Regions from separate parts of the Succiniclasticum sp. genome, predicted to be linked through region 1. Evidence: riboswitches for the same ligand, from Rfam matches in the RefSeq annotation. Region 1 holds a riboswitch; the other holds the start of a gene.

Region 1 (6,127 bases):
ATTACACGGTAAACCACATTGAATTTGGCGCTTCCGAACAGGTATTCAAAACATTTTTCACCCTGATATTCCCAACCCAAGATGGTGGAGTATGCAAACAGTACAATACCGATGGATACGATATATCTGCCAACGGGGCCTACAAATTTTTCAAATGCGGCAATGGTCAGGGTCAGGCCGGAAAGAGCCACACCCTTTTCATCTACGGCGCCCAGCATACCGGAAGAAGCAATGACCAGACCGGTAATGGAGCAGATTACGATGGTATCAAAGAACGTACCGGTGGAGTTGATATAGCCCTGGCGTACAGGATCATCCGTGTGTGCAGATGCCGCAACGATAGCAGCAGAACCTAAACCGGCTTCGTTAGAGAAGCAACCACGGGCTACGCCATAACGCATGGCGTTCATCACGCTTACGGTAATAGCGCCCAGCACGCCGCCGCCAACCGCCTGAGGATTAAATGCCATAGTGAAAATCAGGTACAGACCGTGGGGGATTTCCTGCACGTTAGCCAGAATACCTGCCAGACCGCAGACTACATAGAACACGGCCATAACCGGAACAACTACGGAAGCCACTTTGGAAATGGACTGGATACCACCCAGGATGATGATCATGCACAGGATGACCAGTGCTGCGCCGGTAGCTGCTACCGGAACGGCAAAGGTTTTATCCAGCGCCGTGGAAATGGAATTGGCCTGGGTCATGTTGCCGATACCAAAAGAAGCAAGCACGGTAAACAGAGCAAACAGGAAGCCTAAAATCGCGCCCAGCTGCTTATTGGAGAAACCGTTTTTCATGGTGAACATGGGACCGCCCTTCATTTCACCCTTTTCGTTCACCTCACGGTATTTGCTGGCCAGCATACATTCCGCATACTTGGTGGTAATTCCGAACGCTGCGGAGAGCCACATCCACACCAGCGCCCCGGGACCGCCTGCAAACATCGCCGTCGCAACGCCCACGATGTTGCCGGTACCGATGGTGGCCGACAGTGCAGTCATCAGCGCGTTGAACGAAGAAACGTCGCCTTCGCCGCCGGCCTTTTTCTGGCGGGCATCCTTGCCGATTACACTTTTAATCGAATACGGCAGGTTCCTCCATGTACGGAAATTCAGTTTAAATGTCAGGTAAATACCGGTACCTACCAGCAGGACCAGCATGGCAGGACCCCATACGAAGCTGTCTATCGCTCCTACAATCTCATTAATCGCTTTCCAATCCATAATTCACCAGTTCCTTTCTCCTGCAAATTTTTGTTGACAACGGTTTTTTCTGAATGCCTTTACGGGCAGGCGTTTCCGTTATCCGCTGTCATCCCGTTCATGAAATCCTTTCATCCCGGACACCCCTCATTCTGATTTGGACCCTTCATAAAATAACCGGCCTCTGGAAATTTCCACAAGGCCGGCAATATTTATATGCGCTGCTGCTGTAAGATGGTGTTGCCATCTCTACCGTCCCTGTCCTTTTGCCTGAGAGATTGGAACCGTTCCCGCCTTTTCTGCGAGTCCATCCCTTGCCCCTTCGGCTCCCAATTGAATGGGTATCTCCAGAGTTGTGTCCGCATGCGGTTTCGTGTTCCTCAGAACGCCTGATAGTGTTACTCCTTCGGCATACCGGAAGGTTTCAACCGGTATTTTTCCGCATACATCATGCACCCGTTATTCAATTCTAATATTTCCTAATATGAGACAATTTTAAACAATTGTCATAAAAAAATCAATAGATTTTCGCAAGTATACGTGTATACAATGAACATGCCGGTTTTACCACGACAATATTTCCGCGCCGCTTTCCGTCACCAGCACCGTATATTCCCATTGGGCGGAGAGACCGCCGTCTTCTGTGTACACCGTCCAGTTGTCCGCTTCATCAATGAAAACATTTTTCCTGCCGGTGTTGATCATGGGCTCAATGGTAAAAATCATGCCGGGCACCAGCAGCATACCGGTTCCTTTTTTGCCCACATGGGCCACAAACGGATCCTCATGGAATTCCACTCCAACCCCATGACCTCCGAACTCTTCCACCACGCTGTACCCATGCTTGCGGGCCAGCTGGGAAACTGCCGCGCCGATATCTCCCAGGTGTCCCCAGGGCTTTACCGCCGCCAGCCCCCGCTTCAGACATTCTTTTGTAATCGCCACCAGGTCTTTAGCCCTCTTGTCCACCCGTCCGATTTCAAACATACGGGAAGCGTCTCCGTAATAATTGTTCAAAATCGTTGATGCATCAATATTCACGATATCCCCGGAACGCAACACCACTTTTTCCGAAGGAATGCCGTGACACACCACGTCGTTAATGGAGGTGCAGACACTTTTGGGAAAACCGCAAAAATTCAATGGTGCCGGAATCCCCCCGTGGGCCACCGTAAAATCGTAAACGATCCGGTCAATCTCTTCCGTCGTCATGCCTTTTCTGACATGTTTTGCCACTTCATCCAGCACAGCGGTATTCAATTTGCAAGCTTCCCGGATCCCGGCAATCTGTTCCGGCGTCTTGATCATCTGGCGTGTAGGCACTTCTTCCCCTGCCAGCTGATGCAACCGGATCTCATCTTCAATTTCTTTATGGCAATCTTCATACGGCTTGCCACTGCCGCACCAACACAACACTTCGCTCATCGCGTCCTCCAAAAAAACATTAAACCATTTCTCTGTCTTTTCCTAAAAAATAAAAAACATTTGCAAACTGTCACAAATAATAAATTATTATATCATTCTTTGTGAAAATATGGTAGAATACATTGGCATTACCAAAAAATATTTGAAAGAGCAGATTCATATGCTTTCTGCAACAGACCCAAGAATTCCACCTGCCAGACAGGAGCAGAACGAATCCTCAATAATTCACCGGAGGTTTTTCACTTTATGGACATCAGTCAGATTCCTTTTTATTTCAGTGAATATATCATGCATTTTGACAAATACATCCCCGTGGTCATGGCATCGTACGGTTCATTAATTTATTTTATTTTGTTCATGATTATCTTCTGCGAAACCGGTCTGGTCGTTACGCCGTTCCTTCCGGGAGACTCTCTGCTGTTCGCCTGCGGTGCCCTGTCCGCTACCGCCAACAGCCTGCATTTCGGAACCCTGTTTGCCATTTGCCTGGCAGCTGCGATTTTAGGCGATACCAGCAACTATTGGATAGGAGAAAAATTCGGACAAAAACTGTTGGAAAGCCATAACCGGCTGATCAAACCGGAACATGTGGAAAAAGCGCAGAAGTTTTATGAAAAACACGGCCACAAGGCCATCTTCCTCTGCCGCTTCGTACCCATTGTCCGCACTTTTGCTCCCTTTGTGGCAGGTATCGGCACCATGCATTACACCACTTTCCTGCACTATAACGTAATTGGTGGTCTGACCTGGGTCGGTCTGTTCACGGGCGCCGGTTACTTTTTCGGGAACATCCCTTTCGTGAAAGAAAACTTCTCCCATGTAGCCTTAGGCATCATCATCGTTTCCGTACTTCCTATCGTATATGAATTTGCTAAAGCGAAAATGGGGAAAGAATAAACTGTTTTTTTTGTTTTTATTTTTTCAAGAACGTGATCAGTTTCTCCGCTTTCTCTTTCCAGTCTTCCGCATAAGGCGCACCGCCCTGTGCGGATTCTTTTTTGCCGCCGCCTCTGCCGCCGAAAATCTCATTGGCTTTAGAAATGATGGTTTTGCAGTCGCCTGCCCCACCGTCTCCCAGGCCAAACATGTAATTGACACGCTCCCCGTTGTGATAAATCACAGCCACCACCGTATTGGGAACATCCGTCAGTTTCCCGAACAACGTTTTTGCGTCTTTCGGCTCGTATCCGTCCTTAACCGCAGCCGCGATTTTGCAACCGGAAGAATTGACCGGGGCTTCTTCCAGGATCGTTATGATTTCCGATTCCTGAATCTGCTTTACGGCAGCCCGCAGCCTTTCCTTCAGTTCCGCAATCTCATCTTCCAATCGTCCGATGCCTTCGCAGACTTTTTCTTCCTTCGTGCTCAGCATGTTCCCGGCTTCCTGGATGTAACGCATCTTTTTCCGGGCATCCTCCAAGGCCCAGCGCCCGCAGAGGAATTCCACCCGGGTACCGCTTTTGTGCTTTTCAATTTTCGTAATTTTTACCAGCCCCACCACGCCGGTTGACGTTGGGTGCGTGCCGCAGCAGGTACAGATATCCCCGTCCTGTACCGCCACCACCCGCAAAATACCGGTCAGCTTATCATTTTTCTTCCGCATGGGAAGTTTGTTCACTTCTGTATGGGGCAGATAGGAAACTGTCACCGGTCGGTCTTCCCAGATATGCCGGTTAGCCAGATCCTCTGCCTGAAAGGCTTCCTCCAGCGTAACTTCCTTGTCCAAATCGATAGTTACCATGCGTTCGTTCATATGGAAACCCACATTGTTAGCGCCAAACAATTTAAAGAAAGCATAAGAAAGAATATGTTCCCCGCAATGCTGCTGCATATGATCCAAGCGGTCAGTCCAGTTCACCTGCACCGCAACTTTACTGCCCACAGGAAATTCCTCCACGCACTCGTGGATAATTTTTCCTTTTGTTTCCCGCACATGTTTTACTGCAGCGCCGTTTATCGTTCCCGTATCACTGAGCTGGCCGCCTCCTTCCGGGAACAGCACCGTCCTGTCCAGTACAACCGCAAAGCCCTGAGGAGCCTGCTCGCATTCCAACACTGTGGCTTCACAGGTTTTTAAATTGGAATCCCGTTCAAATAATTTTTCTGTCATGATTTTCACGTCTTTCTTTTGATAATTTTTTAAACAAAGTAAAACATATAAATACAAATCCAGCGTTCTATAAAGTTAGCGCCTGTGTCACCATTTTACCAAAAAAAGCAGCCGATACGTCTGCTGTACCGACTGCCTTGTCGTTGTTTTATATAAGCAAAACTTATTTCACTTCCGGCTCAAAGATTCCTTCGTTGTCATCCCACAGCACGACTTCATCAGATGCCAGCGAGTTTTTTACATCAATTACCCGCTGGTTGCTGCTGCCCCGGAAGCGAAGCTTCAAATCTTTTTCTTCCAGATGGAATTCACCGTCTACCAGAATATCTATCAGATCCAGCAACTGTTTTGTAGTTTCCCATGGGCCTAACTTGCCGGCCAGAATATCTTTTTCAAAATCGTAGCCGGTGTAGCACCACACGGTTTTGCCAGGATACAGTTCCTTAAACTTTTGCACTACATGCAACACTTCCGGCTGGTTCTCCGGTTCGAAAGGTTCGCCGCCCAACAGGGACAGACCTTCGATAAAATCATGATTACAGGCCCTTAATAAAGCATCAAGCACCTCCCCGGTAAAGGGTTTCCCATAATTAAAATCCCAGGTTTCCGGATTAAAGCAGCCCCGGCAGTGATGGCGGCAGCCGCTGACGAACAGGGACACCCGCACGCCGGGTCCGTTGGCAATATCGTGACGTTTTAACATAGCGTAGTTCATTTGCTATCCTCTTCCTCTGTCTTCCGGCTGCAAAGCAGCAACCATCATAAGTTATAAAACAGACCCGATAAAATGCTACAGGGCTGTTCCGTTTTTTACAGGTGTAACACGCGGGCCTTGATTTCTTTTGTCTTGCCTACGTTCCAGAAGTTTTCACCCAGATATCCGCAGGTACGGCGGGTCACGTTCATCTTGGCATGGTCTTTGTTATGGCACTGGGGGCATTCCCACTCGTTGTCATCGTTGATGATGATCTCCCCGTCATAACCGCAGACCATGCAGTAATCGGATTTCGTATTGAATTCCGCATACTGGATATGGTCATAGATAAACTGTACTGCCGCCTCGATTGCTTTCGGATTATTCTGCATGTTGGGAATTTCCACATAGCTGATAGCGCCGCCGGAAGACAGCTTCTGGAATTCGCTTTCAAATTCAAACTTGGAGAACGCGTCAATATGCTCACGCACATCAACATGGTAGGAATTGGTGTAATACCCTTTGTCAGTAATATCTTTGATGGTTCCGAAGCGTTCCTTGTCAATACGGGCAAAACGGTAGCAGAGGGATTCCGCCGGCGTGCCGTACAGAGCGAAACCGATGTTGGTCTCCGCCCTCCAGCGGTTACATGTCTCCCGTAAATGCTTCATTACACGCAGGGCAAAGTCC
Region 2 (6,127 bases), on a different contig from region 1:
CAAATATGCATCAAAGCTGCTGCTGATCCACCGGTCCCAGTTAAAAGCGGATACTGTTTCCCAGGAACGGCTGAAAAAGAATGAAAAAGCCACCATCTGCCTGAACACGGAAATTGAATCACTGCATGGGGATGGAAAGCTGGAAACGGTGACAGTGATTGACAAAACCACCGGCAAAGAACAGGAAGTGGCGGTGGACGGTATCTTCGTAAACATTGGCGTGATCCCCAACACGGAACTGTTTAAAGGCCAGGTGGAGATGGACGAAAACGGGCGGATCATCGCGGGCGAAGACTGCAGGACGAACCTGCCGGGCGTATTTGCGGCGGGGGACGTGCGGGTGAAAGAGATCCGTCAGCTGACAACGGCTGCGGCAGACGGGACTACGGCGGCGCTCTTGGCGGAACAGTACCTGAGCAAGATGCGACAGGGATGAACCGGATCAAAGTGATGCAGAAGTGTTTCAGTGAGTAAAACAGAAAGCGAAAAAGCAAATCTTTTTCAGTTTCAAAGAATTGGAAACGATAGTATTGAATCAGGAGGAAACCAAAAATGGTAAAAGTGTATTCGATTACGACCTGTCCCTGGTGCGAGAAGGTAAAAAAATATCTGAAATCCAAAAATGTGGAATTTGAAGAACACAACATCGAACTGAGCGAAGAAGACCGGGACGAATGCTACAAGATTTCCGGCGATCTGATTGTGCCCGTTACCACCGTGGACGGGAACGATGATTTTGTTGTGAGCTTTGACAAGGCGAAGCTGGATGCGCTGCTGGGATTATAAAAACAGTGAAAAGGATTGCGCTATATTAAGGAAACAGACGAGAACAGAAATATGAAAAGACAAGACACATAAAGGAGGGAATGATTATGGGCGTATATGATTTTACGGTAAAGACCAGCCAGGGTAAGGAAAAGTCGCTGGCGGATTATAAAGGGAAAGTACTGGTTATCGTCAACACGGCCAGCAAATGCGGTTTTACTCCCCAGTTCAAGGGACTGCAGGATCTGTATATGAAATACAAAGGGCAGGGGCTGGAAATTTTGGGGTTCCCCTGCAACCAGTTCGCGGAACAGGATCCGGAAGGAAACGCAGCGATTGAACAGTTCTGCCGCTTCAATTACGGGGTCACCTTCCAGATTTTTGAAAAAGGCGACGTGAGGGGCGAAACAGCGCAGCCGTTGTTTAAGTTTTTAACAAAAGAAAAAGGCTTTGAAGGTTTTGACATGAACCATCCTATTGCCGGCAAACTGGAAGAAGCGCTGAAGGCAAACTTCCCGGAGTATCTGGAAGGGGACGGCATCAAGTGGAACTTTACAAAATTCCTGATCGACAGGGAAGGCAATGTGGTAAAGCGCTTTGAACCCACTGCTGCGCCGGAAGATATGGAGAAAGATATCGAGGCGCTGCTGAAATAAACCGGCCTGTGCATCAAATGCATCTGTGGTTATGTGGAGCTGGCAACCCAGGGCGAAGCCAGCCTTAAGGAACGATACGAGGTTATAAAAGTACAGCGGGGTACGGAGTTTTCCTGTTCAATATGATTTACACTTGCATTTACTGAAAAAACGTGTATAATAAAGACTGTCGTACAACTGAACAAAGGTGGATGAATCTTGTGGGAGAACGGCGCAAGCCTGCCGAAGGAGCTAAACTCTCAGGCGCTGTAAAAAGCGGAACCATAAGGGGACACGACTCTGGAGAGTCCCGGCACGGGAACGCGGTTCAGTCGTTTCCGGTACGGGCGCCGAAGGTGCACGGAAGCTTACGCGGCTTTCTTATCTCTCAGGCAAAAGGACAGAGAAAGATTTCAGGATGTTTCCTGTTATTTTGATTTGCGAACTTATCTCCGGAGCAGTTGGAGGTAAGTTTTTTTATTTTGTACCCTTGGAGGAGAAACCATGAATCTGGAGTTGTTGAACGAAATTGACAGTTTTGTCTGGGGACCGCCGCTGCTTGTGCTGCTGGTGGGGACCGGTGTTTTTCTGAGTCTGCGTCTGGGATTCTTGCAGGTTGCGAGACTGCCCAAAGCGTTAGGGCTTATTTTTAAAGCAAAGAGCCAGGGCGAAGGGGACACCTCGTCGTTCCGTGCGTTGTGCACGGCCCTTGCCGCCACCATCGGAACCGGTAACATTGTCGGCGTGGCTACGGCTGTGAAAGCCGGCGGCCCCGGCGCGCTGTTCTGGATGTGGGTGGCTGCGTTCTTCGGCATGGCGACCAAATACGCGGAGGGGTTGCTGGCTGTGAAATACCGTGGCGTGGACGAACACGGCGAAATTGCCGGCGGCCCCATGTTTTATATTGAAAACGGCATGGGCAGGCAGTGGAAACCGCTGGCTGTGTTTTTCGCGGCAGCGGGCGTGCTGGTTGCCTATTTCGGCATCGGTACCTTTGCCCAGGTGAATTCCATTGTGGATATTACAAAGCTTTCTATCGGGCTCGACCCCATGTATACGGCCGTGATTCTCACGCTGGCGGTTGCCGCGGTAACCATCGGCGGCCTTCAGTCCATTGCCTCCGTTGCCAGCAAAATCGTTCCGGCAATGGCTGTGATTTATTTTGTTGCGACGGTCGGTTTCCTGCTCATGTTCATTGACAAAGTGCCCGCCGCAGTGATGGAAGTGCTACGCTGCGCGTTTACGCCGACGGCGGCGGCCGGAGGCTTTGCCGGGGCGAGCGTTATGCTGGCCATGCGGTCCGGTGTTGCCCGTGGCGTATTCTCCAATGAGTCCGGCCTGGGCTCTGCACCCATTGTGGCCGCTGCGGCTAAGACAAAATGGCCGGCGGAGCAGGGGCTGGTTTCCATGACAGGCACCTTTATCGACACGATCATCATCTGTACCCTTACCGGTCTCACCCTTGTGGTATCCGGGCTGTGGAAGGGCGACCTGAACGGGGCGGCGCTGACCCAGGCGGCTTTCATGCAGGGTTATCCGGAAGCCGGGAAAATCGTGCTGATGGTGGGTCTGGTGCTGTTTGCTTTCACCACTATTTTGGGCTGGAATTATTACGGGGAACGCTGCATCGTTTATCTGGCCGGCGTGAAGGCCATTCTTCCATACCGTATCATTTTTATTGTGCTGGTAGCCTTAGGCGCTTTCCTGAAGTTGGAGGCAATCTGGGTGCTGGCGGATATTGTCAACGGCCTCATGGCGATTCCCAACCTGATCGCCCTGCTGGCGTTAAGCGGCGTGGTGGTAGCCGAGACGAAACGGTATTTCAAACATGTTGCAATGGGGGATGTTGACGAAGTGAACGGACTTCTGCCGGACGGACCGGAAGAAGTGATTGAACAGAAACTGGAAGGCAGATGAGAGTGCCATAGGCAAAATTATAAAGCCCGCATGGTCAGGATGCGGGCTTTTTTCTTTCCCTTATATAAAAACCCTGATTTTAACGCGTCGCCTCAGTGGCAGCTTTCCCCGACAAAGCAATAAAATTAACGAAAGATATACTATCTGGAGACAGATAAATAAGACTGTCTATATATATTAACAGAAAGCAGGCTGGAAAACCGCGCCACGACTGGAGTTGCGAAAAAAATCCGGTCACTGAAGTGACCGGATAGAGGTTTTGGATTATACTTTTTTACTTGATTGATTTTCCAAGATTATATGCTTTTTCCAGCTCCGGTTTCCCTTTCGTGTCCCCGGGCTGCGCTACATGGCCGCATAATACTTTTCCGATGCTTTTCCAGCCAATGTGGCGTTCCAGATGGTCGTACCAGAATTCGCTTTCCTGGAATTCGTCGCCTTCCGCCGCCATGATCAGCGCGGTTAATTTTTTGGGGTTCTCATAGTTCGGATTGGCTTCTGCAATGGCAAACAGCCGGTCAAACGTGTTTTTCAAAAACCCGGAAATGAACCAGTAATAAAGAGGGGAAGCAAGCACGACAATGTCCGCTTCTTTGTAAAGCGGATAGATTTTTTCCATATCGTCGCGCTGTACACAGGGATGCGCCGCGTCTTTTCCGCCTTTCCAGCAGCCGAGGCATCCGTTGATTTTCATATGCGCCGGGAAAAATTCCGTCACGGTATGGCCAGCTTCTTCCGCGCCCCGTTTAAACGCGGCGGTCAGCGAAGCGGTATTGCCGTTTTTCCGGGGACTGCCATTTAAGATTACGATTTTTTTTGCCATTTCATTCAGCTCCTTTGCATATTGCTTTTTCCTGTTCGGTATGATACCATGAAACGGGAAATGTAACAAGTACCAACATTTAAGTTAGGTACTTACCCGGAGGTAAGAAATGGAAAGAAAGAGGATTGAAGAGGCAAATTTTAACGAAACCGGATACAGCTACACCCTTTCCCTGATTTCAGGGAAGTATAAACCGGTCATCCTGTACTGCCTGATGGAGTATGAACCGGTCCGGTTTAATGAAATGCAGCGGTATCTGCAAAAGGTGGCGGATAAGACCCTCAGTCAGAACCTGAAAGAACTGGAAGCCGATGACCTGATCATGCGTAAGGTGTATCCGCAGATTCCTCCCAAGGTTGAGTATTCGCTGACCGAGCGGGGGCATTCTCTTGTCAAAGTACTGGATAAGCTTTGCGATTGGGGAAATGAAAACCGGAAATGAAAATCATTGTTTTTTATTTTTGATAAAACCGGTCTGATGTGAAATGTAAAGAGGATGTGAGCGTATGATTATTTATTTTTCCGGCACCGGTAATTCGTACAGTGTGGCAGAAAAACTGGCGGCAGTTCTGAATGACAGGGCGGTACCGCTGATCCGGCTGCAGGAAGAACCGGATGCGTTTGATCTGACACGGGAAGCAAAAATCGGTATAGTGTTTCCTGTGTACTTTGGGGATATTCCCCAACCGTTGGAGGAATATCTGCAAACCGCGCAACTTCGTCCTGACACCTATTTTTACGGCGTGGCGACATGTGGCGGTTCTTTTGGTGTTTCCCTTTATCATCTGCGGGAAATTCTGAAAGTGCGTGGCTGTAAGTTAAGTTACGGGCGTGTCTCCTATATGATTGCCAACAGTACGGCAACCTGGAAAAATGAAGTGACGTATGATTACCATAAGCTGGACGGCGAGGCGAAGGTGGTAAAAGAAACGGCGCAGGCAGTCGCAGACCGAAAGGTTGACACCTCGCTGATGAAGCCGTCGTTTGTGGGAAAGATTATGGCAAGCGGTTTCGTTAAAAAGTTGGGGATGAAACGTTTTGCCGTTTCCGTTGATCCGGATCATTGTGTCGGCTGCGGTATTTGCGTCCGCATCTGCCCGGCGCATAACATAACGTTGAAGAATCAAAAAGCGGTAACAGGCTCCGATTGCGCACATTGTATGGCCTGTGTGCATGCGTGTCCCCATGGCGGCATGCTGGTAAACGGGCACAAGATTAAAAAGGAAAACCAGTACAGGCATCCGGAAGTGGAAATGAAAGACATGTTTTTAAGATAAATCGGTTACTGAATAAAACGTTTCCTGTTTTCATAATCAGAGTGGAGTACGGTGCGGAGAAGCCTTTGGTTCTGGTTATCGAGCAGGAAGAAAAAGTGGAAGAACTGATTAACATGGTTATCAAAGCAAATCCGGACATTACGCTGGAATACTATTTGAGTCCTCATACCGGACTGAAACCGGAAAAGATTTCACCGCCTTTATACTGAGCAGAGTATAATTATTTGTTTTTCTTACCAATACAAAATCCCTGTCTGTCGCTGTAGTTTTGATCAGCGGCAGGCAGGGATTGCATTTTTCTCAACACAAACTTTTTTCAATACATACTCTTATAGATTCATCACATAAGGAATTACGTGTCCGTAAAATTACAGGAAGGCACCGTTGCAGACCTGGATGACCTGTCCTTTTACATGTTTGCCCATGTCGGAAGCGAGGAAGAGGCAGGCATTGGCCTGGTCCATGGGGTCGCATTCCGGTCCGGGGAAATACACGAAGTGTTTGCTGAACTCCAGCATCTTTGCGCCGCCGGGCTGTTCGCCTGCTTTGTTTGCCAGATGGGCGGGCGTTACGGTAGCGCCCGGAGCCACGGCATTAATGCGGATGTTGGTGTTAATCAGACGCATGGCTACGTTTTTGGTCAGCGTATTGATTGCGCCTTTAGAGGAAGTATAGGACGCCCCGCAGAAAGGACGGTCGCCGTTGACGGA

Evidence for each region. A riboswitch is a leader RNA that binds a small molecule or an ion and turns the genes downstream of it on or off. The one in region 1 is predicted to bind glycine.
Region 2: it holds a riboswitch for glycine, as region 1 does, so the genes downstream of both, ACZOWY_RS02955 (alanine/glycine:cation symporter family protein) here and ACZOWY_RS04200 (alanine/glycine:cation symporter family protein) in region 1, are expected to answer to the same signal.

The regions. Positions count from the first base shown of each region.
Region 1 is NZ_DBMCWA010000005.1:95,818-101,944, forward strand. It holds partial or broken gene ACZOWY_RS04200 (alanine/glycine:cation symporter family protein) at 1-1,229, opposite strand, end outside; glycine riboswitch at 1,457-1,569, opposite strand; gene ACZOWY_RS04205 (methionyl aminopeptidase) at 1,773-2,633, opposite strand; gene ACZOWY_RS04210 (DedA family protein) at 2,880-3,530, shown strand; gene ACZOWY_RS04215 (alanyl-tRNA editing protein) at 3,547-4,743, opposite strand; gene nrdG (anaerobic ribonucleoside-triphosphate reductase activating protein) at 4,907-5,458, opposite strand; gene nrdD (anaerobic ribonucleoside-triphosphate reductase) at 5,554-6,127, opposite strand, start outside.
Region 2 is NZ_DBMCWA010000003.1:149,540-155,666, forward strand. It holds gene ACZOWY_RS02940 (NAD(P)/FAD-dependent oxidoreductase) at 1-436, shown strand, start outside; gene ACZOWY_RS02945 (glutaredoxin family protein) at 553-786, shown strand; gene ACZOWY_RS02950 (glutathione peroxidase) at 873-1,421, shown strand; glycine riboswitch at 1,691-1,814, shown strand; gene ACZOWY_RS02955 (alanine/glycine:cation symporter family protein) at 1,905-3,317, shown strand; gene ACZOWY_RS02960 (flavodoxin family protein) at 3,592-4,140, opposite strand; gene ACZOWY_RS02965 (winged helix-turn-helix transcriptional regulator) at 4,250-4,582, shown strand; gene ACZOWY_RS02970 (EFR1 family ferrodoxin) at 4,647-5,417, shown strand; gene ACZOWY_RS02975 (hypothetical protein) at 5,459-5,626, shown strand; gene ACZOWY_RS02980 (SDR family NAD(P)-dependent oxidoreductase) at 5,786-6,127, opposite strand, start outside.